Regions from separate parts of the Bradyrhizobium guangzhouense genome, predicted to be linked through region 1. Evidence: predicted binding sites of a transcription regulator. Region 1 holds the regulator's gene; the other holds the start of a gene.
The links. Region 1 encodes LexA, which represses DNA repair genes until DNA is damaged. Its sites were predicted from a motif close to TGTTCNNNNTGTGTTCNG; they were not measured.
Positions count from the first base shown of each region.

Region 2: XH91_RS29975 (ribonuclease T2 family protein) is a predicted target of LexA. The motif match lies at 2,002-2,019, and genes of this name have one in related genera.

Region 1 covers NZ_CP030053.1:3,460,704-3,468,209, forward strand. Annotated here, with positions in the region: gene XH91_RS16725 (ComEC/Rec2 family competence protein) at 1-2,005, shown strand, start outside; gene XH91_RS38840 (hypothetical protein) at 2,094-2,528, opposite strand; gene XH91_RS16735 (hypothetical protein) at 2,720-2,923, opposite strand; gene lexA (transcriptional repressor LexA) at 3,110-3,811, opposite strand; gene XH91_RS16745 (molybdopterin molybdotransferase MoeA) at 3,988-5,199, opposite strand; gene XH91_RS16750 (hypothetical protein) at 5,377-5,592, opposite strand; gene XH91_RS16755 (HAD-IA family hydrolase) at 5,735-6,358, opposite strand; gene XH91_RS16760 (alpha-hydroxy acid oxidase) at 6,373-7,500, opposite strand.
Region 2 covers NZ_CP030053.1:6,285,904-6,293,409, forward strand. Annotated here, with positions in the region: gene XH91_RS29955 (ATP-binding protein) at 1-314, shown strand, start outside; gene XH91_RS29960 (DUF3617 domain-containing protein) at 384-914, opposite strand; gene XH91_RS29965 (hypothetical protein) at 982-1,287, opposite strand; gene XH91_RS29970 (hypothetical protein) at 1,470-1,931, shown strand; gene XH91_RS29975 (ribonuclease T2 family protein) at 2,065-2,781, shown strand; gene XH91_RS29980 (23S rRNA (adenine(2030)-N(6))-methyltransferase RlmJ) at 2,901-3,761, shown strand; gene XH91_RS29985 (cold-shock protein) at 4,014-4,229, shown strand; gene XH91_RS29990 (outer membrane protein) at 4,315-4,938, opposite strand; gene uvrC (excinuclease ABC subunit UvrC) at 5,192-7,249, shown strand; gene pgsA (CDP-diacylglycerol--glycerol-3-phosphate 3-phosphatidyltransferase) at 7,343-7,506, shown strand, end outside.

The DNA.
Region 1 (7,506 bases):
CGGCGCGGTCCTGTTGCGGCGAAGCCCTTGGTTTGCGCCCGCGATCATGATCGCGGCGGTCGCGGCCGGTTTTGCCGCAGCGACGTGGAAGACGGCACGCATCGCGCATACAGTGCTCGCAAAGCCGCTTTATTCGGTGTCGCTGTCGGGCTTCGTCGAGACCCGCGACATCCGCGAGCGCACCGACCGTTTCGTGCTGCGCGTCGCCGCGATGGAGGCGCAGCGTAGCGACGTGAAGCTCGAGCGCGTCCGCCTCTCCGTGCGCAAGGGGACTGCGCCCGATGTCGGCAGCTTCGTGCAGTTGAAGGCGCGGCTGATGCCGCCGCTGTCGCCGCTGCGGCCCGGCAGCTACGATTTCTCGCGCGACATGTTCTTCCAAGGCATCGGTGCCTCGGGTTTTGCGATGGGGGCGATCACGATCGTGACGCCGCCGGTGTCAGGCGGATTGCAGCTACGCTATGCCGCGATCATGCAAGGCCTGCGCGATGCCATCGACGCGCGCATCCGCGCCACGCTCGACGGCGACAACCGCGCCATCGCGACCGCGCTGCTCACCGGGCGCCGCGACGCGATCACCACGCCCGTCAACGACGCGATGTTCATCTCGGGGCTTGGTCACGTCCTCTCGATTTCGGGCTATCACATGGCCGTCGTCGCGGGGGTCGTCTTCTTCGCGGTCCGCGCGCTGCTCGCGCTCGTCCCGGGACTGGCGGTGGGCTTTCCCATCAAGAAATGGTCTGCCGCCGCCGCACTGACCGCTTCGGCGTTCTATCTGTTGCTCTCCGGTGCCGAAGTCGCGACGCAGAGATCGTTCTTCATGACCGCGGTGGTGCTGATCGCTGTCATCGTCGATCGGCGCGCGATCACATTCCGCACCCTGGCCGTGGCGGCACTTATCGTGCTCGCGTTCGCGCCGGAAGCGCTGGTGCATCCGAGCTTCCAAATGTCGTTCGCGGCAACGCTCGGGCTCGTCGCCATGGTGCAGATCGGCATGCCGAGCCTGTTGGCCTCGCCCGATCATTCGGCGACCGCGCGCATCGCGCTGTGGGGCGGCCGCGAGATCGCGATGTTGTTCATGGCCTCGATGATCGCGGGATTTGCGACCACTCCTTACTCCGCCTTCCATTTCCACCGCGTCACACCCTATGGCGTGCTCGCCAATCTCGGCGCGATGCCGGTGGTCTCGGCGCTGGTGATGCCGGCCGGGCTGCTCGGATTGCTCGCGGCTCCCTTCGGGCTGGACGGCGTGTTCTGGTGGTTGATGGGGATCGGCATCGACTGGATGATTTTGGTCACGCGCTGGGTGGCCGCATTGCCCGGTGCGATCGGTCACGTCTGCGCCTTCGGCACAGCGCCGCTGATCGCTGCGAGCCTCGGCCTGATCCTGATGGGCCTGCTGCGCACGCCGCTGCGCTGGTCGGGAGCGGTCGTGCTCGTGGCTGCGACCATCTGGGGTCTTTCTATCAGGCAACCCGACATCCTGATCGCGGGTGACGGCCAGAACGTCGCGGTGCGAGGCAGGGACGGGCAGCTGCATCTGATCAGGACGAAGAAGGACAATTTCCTGCTGAAGGAGTGGCTTGCGGCGGACGCCGATCCGCGCGATGCGGCGAGCACTTCGCTCGGCGACGGCGTGTCGTGCGACGATGCCGGCTGCGTGACGCCGCTTGCCGACGGCCGCATGGTCGCGCTGGCGCAGCGCATCGACGCGCTGGCCGATGATTGCAGTCGCGCGGCCCTGGTGGTGACGGCAAGGCCTGCGCCGCCGGATTGTGGTGCGATGCTGGTCGACCGGCCGCGTCTGGTGAGCCAGGGCGCGCTGGCGCTGACACGCCGCGGCGATGGGTTTGCGGTTCAGTCGGTGAGGGCACGGGGCGCAAACCGCCCCTGGTCGCCGGCGGCGGCCGGCGATGGAGATTTTGAACGGACCCTCGTGCCACGGTCGGCGACTCCGCGCGCGAAGGACGCAACACCGTCCGAGGCCGACCTTCAGGCCGAGGACTAAGGCCTGATCCGCAAAAGTGTGTAGCGGTTTCCCGGCGCGACAAACGCGAAAACGCGCTTACGCGGAGGTCATGCCCAAGGATGACGGCTCAGCCGATCGGAAGGCGCGGGGGCGTCGGACTGATGTCGGCAGTCACTTGCGGCTTGTGCTCGCGCTCACCGAGCGGCTGGGCCACCGGCAGTTGCAGCACGGTCGCGCGCTGGCCTTCGACGAGCTGGGTCACCAGGACGTATTTGCCATCCGGGAATTCGATCGCGTCGTGATGACGATCGGGAATGTGCGGATCGACCTTGCCGAACTTGCCGACGCGCGAATTGATGGTGCGCGTCCAGATCCAGCGGTTGTCGTAGCGGACGTTGTCGGCGAAGGCGAGCTCCGTCCCCGGCAGCAGGCAGACCGCGACCGACATGTCGGCTTCGGAGGCGAAGCCGCGCGTCGAGGTGCCGCGGAACGTTGTCGTGACGATCGTCTCGCCGACTTCTGCGGGACGCGTCGCGACGGCATGCAGGCTATAGTCACACATCGGGTGCTCCTCATCAGCGATAGAGCACCCACGCCTCTTCTGAGGCGCAGGCCTCTATCAGAGTGGAAGCCTGCGATCATATGCGATGTTGGGGGCAAATCTGCGGCTTGAGTCTGCAGGCTGCCATCACAATATCTTTTTCAGGCACGCGAGGAACAAAGCCTGCTCCCGTGCATTCGCGAGCCTCTCCGTTAGCGGCCGGCAGGTGCCGACCAGCCCGAATATGGCCAGGCTGGCTGCGCCGGCTGCTCGACGGCGTTGCGGGCATTGCGGAGTTGCCCGCTCGTCGCCTGGGGCGCCTTGCGAATGTGATGCTGCGGCTGCGCAGCGAAGGCTTGCGACGGTGACGTTGCGATCAGTGCCATCGTGGCGGTGATCAAAAAGAACTTGCGCATGGCGGTCTCCTCGGTCTCGCAAAGGCGCAACGAAGCGATGCGTGCTTCGTTGTGGCGTGCCGGGGATGTAGCGCGGGAGAGGGGGCCGGATAATCTGTGCAGAACCAGAAAGACTATCCAGCCGGAGCGGACAACCGCCCGCTCCAATCATGAAGGCACGCTCGCCAGCGGCGGCGCGCGACGGGTTCAGTATTTCCGGTACAGCCCGATCAGCTTGCCCTGGATCTTGACCCGGTTGGGCGGCAGGATCCGGACCTCGTAGGCGGCGTTTGCCGGCTCGAGCGCAATCGAGGCGCCACGGCGGCGGAAGCGTTTGAGCGTTGCTTCCTCGTCGTCGATCAACGCCACCACGATATCGCCGGTGTCGCAGCTCTCGTTGCGCTGGATCAGCGCCATGTCGCCGTCGAGAATCCCGGCATCGACCATGGAATCGCCGCGCACTTCGAGCGCGTAGTGCTCGCCCGCGCCGAGCATGTCGGGCGGGACGCTGATGGTGTGGCTGCGGGTCTGCAAGGCCTCGATCGGCGTACCGGCCGCGATCCGGCCCATCACGGGAACCGCGACGGGGCGCTCGCCTTCGTCAGCGGGCGGGCTCGACGTCGTCCGCACCTTGCCGAGATTGCCCTCGATGACGCTCGGCGTGAAGCCGCGGCGGCTGCCGGCAGCCGCCTGGAGTTCGGGCAGCTTGATCACTTCGATGGCGCGGGCGCGGTTGGGCAGGCGGCGGATGAAGCCACGTTCCTCGAGCGCGGTGATCAGGCGATGGATGCCCGACTTGGAGCGCAGGTCGAGCGCGTCCTTCATCTCGTCGAAGGAGGGCGGCACGCCGCTTTCCTTCAATCGCTCGCTGATGAACCGCAGGAGCTCGTATTGTTTGCGCGTTAACATCTCGACCAAAATCCCCCTGACGATGTCGTTCGATTCCGAGACGCTGAATTCAGCAATAAGCCGCTACATGCTCGAAACAAATCATGAACGGACACTATATGTTCGATACATGTTCCGCAACTGCTTAATTTACCGTGAACGCGACAAAGTTCGCGGAACGGTTGCGAACGGTGCGCTCACTCGGGCAATCGCAGCACCTCGCATGGCGTGCCGGCTTCGGCTTTCGGCGCGAACGGCGGACGCACGAGAAGTGCCTGTGCCGCAGCGAGATTCGCAAGCAGCGAGGAATCCTGGTGATTGACGGGAAGAGCTAGAAGCGTGCCGTCATCGCGCGTCTGCAGACGCGCACGCAGATAATCCTCGCGCTGGTCGTTGGCGCCGACGTCGCGGCCGAGCACAGCGCGTTCGCGGCGATGATGAATCACCTGACGGCCCGACAGTGCGCGAATCAGCGGCACCAGAAACAGGAAGCCGCAGACGTAGGATGACACGGGATTGCCGGGCAGGCCGATCACGCGCATTGGCCCGAGTTGCCCGTTCATCATCGGCTTGCCCGGTCGCATCGCGATCTTCCAGAACGCCATCGAGATGCCCTCGTCGGTCAGCGCCCGCTGCACCAGGTCGTGGTCACCGACAGAGGCGCCGCCGGTCGTGATCAGGATGTCGGCGCCGGATTCCCGCGCGCGGCGAATGCCTGATGTGGTGGCGGCAAGCGTGTCGGCGGCAACCCCGAGATCGATGGTGTCGGCCCCCTCGCTGCGGGCGAGGGCGTGCAGGGCGTAGCCGTTGGAATAGACGATCTGGCCGTGGCCGGGCGTCGAGCCGGGCATCACCAACTCGTCGCCGGTTGCGAGAATCGCGACCTTCGGGCGGCGGCGGACGGCAAGCTGCGGGTGGTTCATGCCGGCAGCGAGCGCAAGGTCGCGCTCGGTCAGGCGCATCCCCTTGTGCAGGAGCACCTCACCCTCGCGGAAATCGATCCCGGCGGGGCGGATGTGCCGCCCGGTGACGGCGGCTTCCTTGATCGTGATGTGCTTGCCGTCCGCGACGGTGTCTTCCTGGATCACCACCGCATCCGCGCCGGCGGGCACGACCCCGCCGGTGAAGATCCGCACGGCTTGGCCAGCGCCGACTGTTCCCGCAAATGGGCGGCCGGCTGCGACCTCGCCGATGACGGTGAGCTGCGCACCGACCTTCGCCGCATCGGCCGCGCGGACGGCATAGCCATCCATCGCCGACATGTCCTGCGGCGGCTGCGTCCGCCGCGCGGCAACGTCGCGCGCGAGCACGCGATGGAAGGCCTGATCCAGCGCGATCATTTCCTCAGCCAAAGGCTCTACACCGGCGAGCACGGCGGCAAGCGCATCGGAAACCGGCATGAGGGCCACGGTGAACTCCCGCAACAAGATCGAAGGACTCGGTCGGCAAGGTTCTAGCCGAGCGGAGAGGCCGAGGCAAAAGGGGTTATATCGCCGCGAAGCTTACGCTTGGGGCAGGGCTTGAGTCGCGACATGATCCGGAGGGCGAGGCAAACCGGTATGAGGAGCGGCAGCCTGCGCGCGGCACTACGACCGCGTTATGGGATTTCCCCTTGCCGCCTCTCCATCTTCGGCGACGTCAGGCGCCTTGGGCCCTTGATCCTTGTCCGGCAACGGATCGGCCTGGGCCTTCAGGTCGGCCGCCTTGCTCATCAGCTTGGCGGAAAGCTCGGAGTCCGAGGTGGTCTTGGCGAATTTGACGAGCAGCGAGGCCTGCTTGGTGAGGTAGGTTTTGCCCAACACGATGATAAGTCCATGTAGAATTCCCAACGGACTGATGAGTCCGGAAGCGGGCATTCGTTCCCGGAACTCTGTATAAAAATGCACAGAGCGACTTGGTTCCATGCCCGCGCGCGAAATAGTTCCGGGTCGCGGCGTCTCGCGGTCAGATCCCCAGAGCTTTCAGCGCATTCCCGACATCGGTCGGCGAGGTCACATGGACCGCGGTCAGGCCGCGGGCGCGCGCGCCTTCGATGTTCTCTGCGAGGTCGTCGAAGAACACGATCCGGCTGGCCGGCACGCCCATCGCGGCGACGACATGGTCGAACGCTTCAGCATCCGGTTTGCGCAGCCCGATGCTGGAGGACAGGTACAGCTCGCGGAAATGGCCGAGCAGGTCGGCATATTGCTTCGAGAAATAGTCTACATGCGGGCGGTTGGTGTTGGAGAAGGCATAGACCGGCATCTGTTTTGCCGCGCGGGGCAGGAGCTCCGTGATATCAGGCATTTCGCCGGCGAAGATCGCGTTCCACCCCTCCAGGAACTGGTCATCCGAAATGGAGATTCCGAGCGAAGAGCGCAGGGAGGCAAAATAGTCCTCGTCGCTGAGCTTGCCGACCTCGTGCAGCCGGTAGGCCTCGTCGCGCACATAGCGCCCGACGATGGCTTCGGGCTTGCAGCCGGCATGTCCGGCCCAGCAGGCGATCGCCCTGGAGAAATCGATGTCGAGCACGACGCGCCCGAGATCGAACAGGAGCGCATCTGCGCTGCCGGGAGAGAGCGAGGTCATTGCGTCCTTTCGGGTCAGTATCGATAGGGTTCGTGGTCGAACAGCGGGAACGCGCTGAACACGCTCGGCGCATTGGTCGCGGTGGCCGGGTGCAGACAGGATCTGTTGACCTCGGCGAACGAGGTGGCACCCAACAGACCGAGGCAGCGCAGCACCTCGTCTTCCAGCAGTTCCAGCATCCGCGTCACGCCGGTCTCGCCGGCTGCCGCCAGCGCCCAGCATTGCAGCCGGCCGATGCCGACGAGGTCGGCGCCCGCGGCGATCGCCTTGACGATATCGGTGCCGCGGCAGAAGCCGCCATCGACCATGATCTTGGCGCGGCCCTTCACCGCATCGACGATTTCCGGCAGCACATGCATGGCGCCGCGGCCGTGATCAAGCTGGCGGCCGCCATGGTTGGAGACATAGATCCACTCGACGCCGTGATCGACCGCGATCTGCGCGTCCTCGGCGGTTGCGATGCCCTTGATGATCAGGGGAATCTTGAACTTGTCCTTGATCATCTTCACGGTCCGCCACTCCAGACCCTTCTGGTAGTCGCCGCCGGTGGCGCGCAGGCGGCTCTCGCGAACGTAGCGCTTGGCGATGTCACGCTCGCGACGGCTGTAATGAGCGGTGTCGACGGTCAGGCAGAAGGCGGCATAATCGGCCTTCTGCGCACGGCTGACGACGTCGGCGACGAACGCGTCATCGCCGCGGACGTAGAGCTGGTACATGCGCAGCGCATCGGGCGCGGCTTCGGCCGTCTTTTCCAGGCCGGGCTCGGAGACGGAGCTGAGCATGTGCGACGCACCAAAAGCGCCGGCGGCGCGCGCGACGCTGGCTGCGCCATTGGGGTCGAAGATCTCGAGCGCGCCGACGGGGGCGAGCACCACAGGCAGTCGCATCTTGCGGCCGAACTGCTCGACCGAGCCGCTGACCTTGCGCATGTCGCGCAGCACACGCGGGCGGAACGCGATCTCGTCCAGCGCCATGCGGTTGCGGCGCATCGTGGTCTCGGTCTCGGCCGCGCCGACGATGTAGTCCCAGGCGTTCTGGTTGAGGTTGGAACGCGCCTTCCGGATGAATTCGTGCAGGTTCTGGAACGGCTCGTTGCTGGCGCCGAGTTCGACGTTCCGTTCCGGCCGGAGTGCTTCGTTCATTGTTAT
Region 2 (7,506 bases), 2.8 Mb from region 1:
CGTTCAAGCGCTGCCTCGCCAACCTCGTCACCAATGCCGCGCGCTACGGCAAGGCGATCGCCATCTCCGGCCAGCGCGACCACCGCTATCTGATCGTCACGGTGGACGACGACGGCCCCGGCATTCCCTCCCATTTGCGCGAGGAAGTATTCAAGCCATTCCTGCGGCTCGACAACGCCCGCAACCAGGACGAAGGCGGCACAGGCCTCGGGCTCGCCATCGCGCGCGACATCGCCCGTTCGCATGGCGGCGACATCACGCTCGGTGACAGCCCGATGGGCGGGTTACGCGCGAGCGTGCGGATACCGGTGTAGCTGTTCTTCACCTCTCCCCGTAAGAACGGGGCGAGGGAGCCCACCGACTTCCGTGCGACGACTGCACCTCTATTTCGGCAGCAGTGCCTTCAGCTTGTCGACGTCGCGCACGTTCATCTTGAAGCCGCCGGGCATCACGATGTCGCCGGGCTTCTGGTCCGGCTTGCAGGCGCCGAGCCATTTCGCTTCCAGCGTCATGGTGGTGTCGCGCCCCGCGGTGCCGGCGGCGCCGCCCTGGGCATGCGAGGAGGTCTTCACGGTGTAGGCCGAGTTGAAATCGCCTGATATCTCGGCATGCGAGGTCGTGGACATGCCGGCGACACTGCATTCGGAGTCGCTGACATAGCCGGTGGCCGTCTTCTTGACGTCCTGCTTGGAGCAGACTTGCTTGGCCATCGGCGAGATGTTGTTGCTCATCTCCTTGTCGACGGCCTCGTCGGTGCAATGCTGCATGGTCATCTCCGGCATCGCCGAGCCTGATCTGACCATCTTCATTTCCCAGAGACCGGCCCTGCGCACCGGCAGATCGTCGGCAAGGGCGCCACGCGCCGACAACACGAGGCAAACGGCTGATCCGAGCAAAGCGAGCTTGCGCGTCATGCGAGACTCCCGGCTGAGATGGCCAAGCTTTTTCTTCGGCGTGACCTTGTCGGCGTTCCGAAACGCCTCAATAGAGCGTGCGGATCGGCCGGTCGGCGGCGCCATAGGGCACCCAGCGGCAGGAAAACGAGATGTAGCCGCCTTCATAGGCCTGCACCGCGAGGAATTTCACCACCTTGCCGTAGCGCGCGCAATGATCGACCGCGACCTGACGCGCATCGACCTGCGTCGCCATCGAATAGGCGATGATGCCGCCGGTGTCGTTGCCCTTGAAGGGCGGCACCGGCAGGATATCGGCGCGCGCCGACTGGCTCGCCATCATCCCCGAGACAACCAGGCCGGCAAGAAGGCCCGCGGCCGCAATGATTCGCATTCCCGTCACTCCGATTGGTTGGCGCCAGCTTACGGTGCCGGCGCGGCGGTGAAAAGAACGGAAGGCCTCCCGGATGCGACGTTGTGATCAACTCCTGGCCGAGTGTTGCCGCGCTGCACTTGACCTCCTCCGGCCTTCGCGGCACCGTCCGACCCTCGCAGATCATGCTGTCTGGATTGCCCATGCGCGCCCCCTCCCTGAAATCGCTCCGCTTTGCCGCCGTTCTCGGCCTGACGTTCGGGGCGCTGTCGTTCGGCGAAGCCAAGGCAGCCAATCCGCTGGAGCTGAACTTCTGGCTGAGCGGGCCGCGTTACGATGGCAATGTCGCCGAATGCGACAAGGCGCTGCCGACGATTGCGACCCAGTTCGAGGAGAAGGAAGGTTCGTTCTGGAATTCGCCGTTGAAGATCACAGGCTTCGCGGCGGTTCACGAGACTGCCTTCCGCCCCTGGGCATCGGACAACATTCCGCGCCGCTACTGCACCGGCGAGGCCATGCTGACTGACGGCAAGGTGCGCCGCGTGCACTTCTCGATCATCGAGGATGGCGGCTTTGCCGGCTACGGCCAGGGCGTCGAATGGTGCGTGGTCGGGCTCGACCGCAACTGGGCCTACAATCCGTCCTGCCGCGCCGCCAAGCCCTGAACGGAAAAGCCCTGAGCCGAAGCGTCTGATTCGGCCCGACCAAGCAACTGGGCATCGGTTGCTTGAATTTTGTTCTTGAAATGTTCTTGTTGGCTGCTAGGCTGATTGCACAGTCTGGTTGAGGGGCGTCGCCATGTTTGATTTTAGATTGCAGTCATTCTCCCGTCTCGTGATCTCGCTGACCCTTGTCTCGCTGACCCTTGCCGCCGGACTGACCTCGCTGGCCGGCGGCGCAAAGGCGCAGGACAAGCGGCAGAACGCGCCCGGCGAATTCGATTACTATGTGCTGTCACTGTCGTGGTCGCCGTCCTTCTGCGAGGAAGTAGCAGAGCGCGGTCGCAGCGGCGGGCGCTCCAACATCCAGTGCGAGGGACGGCCCTATTCCTTTGTGGTGCACGGGCTATGGCCGCAATATGAGAGCGGCTTTCCGGAATATTGCCAGCGGCCCTCACCGCGGCTGAGTCGCAACATCGTCTCCTCGATGCTCGATTTGATGCCGGCGCCGGGCCTGATCTTCAACGAGTGGGACAAGCATGGCACCTGCTCCGGGCTCGACGGCCGCAACTATTTCGAGACGATCCGCAAAGCGCGCGCTGCGATCAAGATTCCGGCCGAATATCTTGACCTGTCGGAGACCAAGACCGTGGCGCCGGGCGACGTCGAAGAAGCTTTCATCAAGGCCAATCCCGGCCTGAGCAACGGAGCCGTCTCGGTGACCTGCAACCGGACCCGGCTTTCCGAGGTCCGCATCTGCCTCAGCAAGGACCTGCAATTCCGCGCCTGCGAGGAGCTCGAACGCCGCAGCTGCCGCCGCGACCAGGTGACGATGCCGCCAATCAGGGGCGGTTAGCCCCGTCATTGCGAGCGCAGCGAAGCAATCTAGACCGTCTCCGCGGAACGATTCTGGATTGCTTCGCTGCGCTCGCAATGACAAGGGGTGAGATCACACCCGACAACGTGGTCCGCCCCATGAACTACCGTCATGCCTTTCACGCCGGCAACTTTGCCGATGTCATCAAGCACATCGTGCTGACGCGCATCCTTACTTATTTGCAGGACAAGCCGGCCGCCTTCCGGGTTCTCGACACCCATGCGGGTGCTGGCCTGTACGATCTCGACAGCGACGAAGCGCGCCGCAGCGGCGAGTGGCTGACCGGAATCGCGCGACTGATGCAGGCGCGCCTCTCGAACGAGACAGTGGCGCTGACCAAGCCCTATTTGGACATCGTTCGCGCCTTCAATCCGAAGGGCGAGCTCAAAGTCTATCCGGGCTCGCCTCTGATCGCCCGCGGCCTGATGCGGCCACAGGACCGGCTCGTGGCCTGCGAACTGGAACCGAAGGCGCGCAAGGCGCTGATCGACGTGCTGCGGCGGGACGAGCAGGCGCGCGTCGTCGATCTCGACGGCTGGATGGCGCTGCCGGCTTTCGTGCCGCCGAAGGAGCGGCGCGGGCTCGTGCTGATCGACCCGCCCTTCGAGGCGAAGGACGAGTTCGAAAGGCTGGGTGAAGCCTTCTCCACGGCCTTCGCGAAATGGCCGACCGGTATCTATGTAATCTGGTACCCCGCCAAATCCAGGCGCGCCACCGACACGCTGGCGCAACTCGTGGCGCGCACGGCAGCCGCAGCAAAGACTCCGGGCAAATGTCTCCGCCTCGAATTCAGCGTCGCGCCGCAGCTTGATGGCGCGGCCCTCACCTCGACCGGACTTCTGATCGTCAATCCGCCCTACACGCTGCAGAGCGAGCTCAAGACAATCCTGCCCGAGCTGGAAATGCCGCTCGGCCAAGGTGGAGCTGCCAGATTCCGATTGGAGGTGCCAAAGGCCTAAACCGCCGGCATTCTTGGGAAAAATATGCAGTAGCGGTAGTCAATCTGCAAAGAACCGTATTATGCTGTTTCCGTGACTGGCTTTACGTTCCGCTTCCGCGAATGGTTGCGGCGGAGTGAAGGCCTAAGAAAGATCCCGTCGGACCGAAGGGTCCGCCCAAGGATGGCCAGCTCTCCCGGGCTTCGTAATGCCCGGTCATGTCGCGGCGCGCGTCTGCGTTGCGACGGAGGAGCAATGAGGGGGAGTTTCCCGATGGCCAATACGGGAACGGTCAAGTTCTTCAACGGCGAGCGCGGCTACGGCTTTATCAAGCCGGACGATGGCGGTCGCGATGTCTTCGTTCACATCACTGCAGTGGAGCGGGCGGGACTGAAGGACCTTGCCGAAGGACAGCGTATCACATTCGAAGTCGAACCGGACAAGAAGGGGAAGGGGCCGAAGGCGGTCAATCTCGTGATCCTTTCGTAGCGGACCTGCCCCAAAAGACCTGACAAAAAAAGTCCCGGCCGCGCGCGGCCGGGAGGCTATGGTCCGGTATTTTCTTATTTCGCTATCAGAAGTGATAGTTCACGCCTGCGCGGACGACGCTGGCGCTATAGCCGTTTGACACGCCCGTAATTGCGAACTGGCTCGACGACAGATCGACGTAAAGATATTCGAGCTTCACGCTCCAGTTTGGCGCAAGGCCGACTTCCGCGCCGACGCCGGCGGTCCAGCCGGCCGTGGTGTGCGACTCGGTCCAGCCGAAAGTCTGCGCGCGCAACTCGCCGAAGGCGAGGCCCGCGGTGCCATAGACCAACACGTTGCTGATGGCGTAGCCGGCGCGGCCGCGCAGCGTGCCGAACCAGGGATTGGAGAACTTCCACGGCGCGAAGGTGTCATCGGCACCGGCGGCCTGGATGTCGCCCTCGACGCCGAAGACCCAGGGGCCATTCTGGAAATTGTAGCCCGCCTGCGCGCCGCCGACGAAGCCGGAGGGCTTTGCGGGATTGTTGCTCACCGAGCCCCATTCATAACCGAGATTGGCACCGAGATACGGGCCGGCCCAGCTATAGGCATTGAGCGGCTGATTGACCGTATAGGGCGCCCGCTGCCCGTAATTGAGATCGGCGGCCTCTGCCGAAGCCGTCCAGCCGGCTGCAACCAACATGGTCGCGCCCACAACCAGCCTCTTCATTCCACACTCCAACGCAACTGCCGTAACTGGACGCGCTGCCCGCACCGCCGCGCGAGGGCACAACCGCATGGTTACGGAACCACCACTTTTTCGCGTAAGATTTATCGAGAGTTTTAAGTTAAAGGGCTGTTAAGACCCGTTACCGCGCTGTTAACAGACTTAAGGAAGCGTTACCGGGAACTGCATGCGCCATCCTGTGCGTGCGGCACGGCCGGAACTTCAAATCGGTCTCCCCAGCGCCTAAATTCGCACCATGGTTCACGATTCCCCCGACAAGCCGGGCGAGGCACGCGCGCGCAAAGCGCCGCAAGCCGCGACAGACGCCCCGCCCCAGGAAGCGGTGCTGCCGGACCTCGATCCCGCCACCGGCGGCGACGACGAGGACGACGCGCGGCTGCCCGATATTCTGGAAGAGAGCGGCGCGATCGGCGACGAGCCGCTGGCGTCGGGTCACGAGGCGATCGAACGCGCGGTCCGGCTCGCGCCCACCTCGCCCGGCGTCTATCGCATGCTCAGTGCGAATGCCGACGTGCTCTATGTCGGCAAGGCCAAGAACGTCAAAAAGCGCCTGTCGAACTACGCACGCCAGAGCGCGCCGCTGCCGGCGCGCATCCTGCGCATGATCGCAGCCACGGTGACTGTGGAGATCGTCTCGACCACGACCGAGACCGAAGCGCTGCTGCTGGAAGCCAATCTGATCAAGCAGCTGCGGCCGCGCTTCAACGTGCAGCTGCGCGACGACAAGTCGTTTCCCTATATCCTGATCACCGGAGACCATTGGGCACCGCAGATCATCAAGCATCGCGGCGCGCAGACCCGCCCCGGGCGCTATTTCGGCCCGTTCGCCTCCGCCGGTGCGGTCAACCGCACCATTACGGCCTTGCAGCGCGCGTTCCTGATCCGCTCCTGCACGGATTCCTTCTTCGAGAGCCGCACCCGGCCCTGCCTGCTCTACCAGATCCGCCGCTGCGCCGGCCCCTGCACCCGCGAGATCGATTTCGGCGGCTACGCGACGCTGGTGCGCGAAGCGACCGACTTCCTGTCCGGCAAGAGCCATGCGGTGAAGCAGGAGCTTGCCGCCGAGATGGAGAAAGCCTCGGGCGAGCTCGAATTCGAGAGCGCGGCGCTCTATCGTGATCGCCTCGCCGCGCTGTCGGCCATCCAGTCGCAGCAGGGCATCAATCCGCGCACAGTGGAAGAGGCCGACGTGTTCGCCATCCACCAGGAGGGCGGTTTCTCCTGCGTCGAAGTGTTCTTCTTCCGCACCGGCCAGAACTGGGGCAACCGCGCTTATTTTCCGCGGGCGGAGAAGACCTATACGCCCGAGGAGGTGCTCGGGTCCTTCCTCGCCCAGTTCTACGACGACAAGCCGCCGCCGAAGACCATCCTGCTCTCGCACGAGATCGAGGAGAGCGACCTGCTCGCCGACGCGCTGTCGGTCAAGGCGGGCCACAAGATCGAGGTGACAGCGCCCAAGCGCGGCGAGAAGAAGGAGCTCGTGACCCACGCGCTGACCAATGCGCGCGAGGCGCTCGGCCGCAAGCTCGCGGATACTGCTACCCAGAGCCGGCTGCTCGACGCCATGGCGTCGACGCTGAACCTGCCGCATGCGCCCAAGCGCATCGAGGTTTACGACAACAGCCATATCCAGGGCACCAACGCGGTCGGCGCGATGATCGTCGCCGGCCCGGATGGCTTCGTCAAAAATCAATACCGCAAGTTCAACATCAAATCGGAAGGGATCACGCCGGGCGACGACTTCGCCATGATGCGCGAGGTGCTGGAGCGCCGCTTCAAGCGCCTGATCAACCCGCCCGAGGAGAGCGCGAACAAAACCAAGGACGATGATTTCCCGCAATGGCCCGACCTCGTCATCATCGACGGCGGCCGCGGCCAGCTCAACGCCGTCCGGGAGATCTTTGCCAATCTTGGCCTGACTCAGGTCTCCTTGATGTCGGTCGCCAAGGGCCCGGACCGGGACGCCGGCCGCGAGACCCTGTTCATGCCGGAGCGCGAGGCGATCAAGCTGGAGCCGCGCGACCCCGTGCTCTATTTCATCCAGCGCCTGCGGGACGAGGCCCACCGCTTCGTCATCGGCTCGCACCGCAAGCTGCGCAAGAAGGACATCCGCGAGGCCGGTTTGCAGGAGATTCCGGGCATCGGCCCGTCGCGCAAACGGGCCTTGCTGCACCATTTCGGAACCCTGAAGGAGATCGAACGGGCCTCGATCGCCGATCTCGGCAAGGTTCCTGGGGTGAGCGCCGAGAGCGCCCGCAGGATATTCGACTATTTCCATCCCCAGCCGGGGTGAACTAAAGGGGCGGTAGTCATATGGTCGTCGCATCCTGTACCCCAATTGGGACGGACGGTTGACCTTCAGGCTCGAGCGGTATTGGTAGGACGGATGAACATCGCCACGACACGAGGGACGACCAGCCGCGCGATGTCCCTCCCGAACATCCTGACCTATGGCCGGATCGCCGCGATCCCGGTCGTGGTCGGATGCATCTACGCGCAGTCGATCATGGACTATCCGTTGTGGCTGCGCTGGGTCGCGGTCGCGATCTT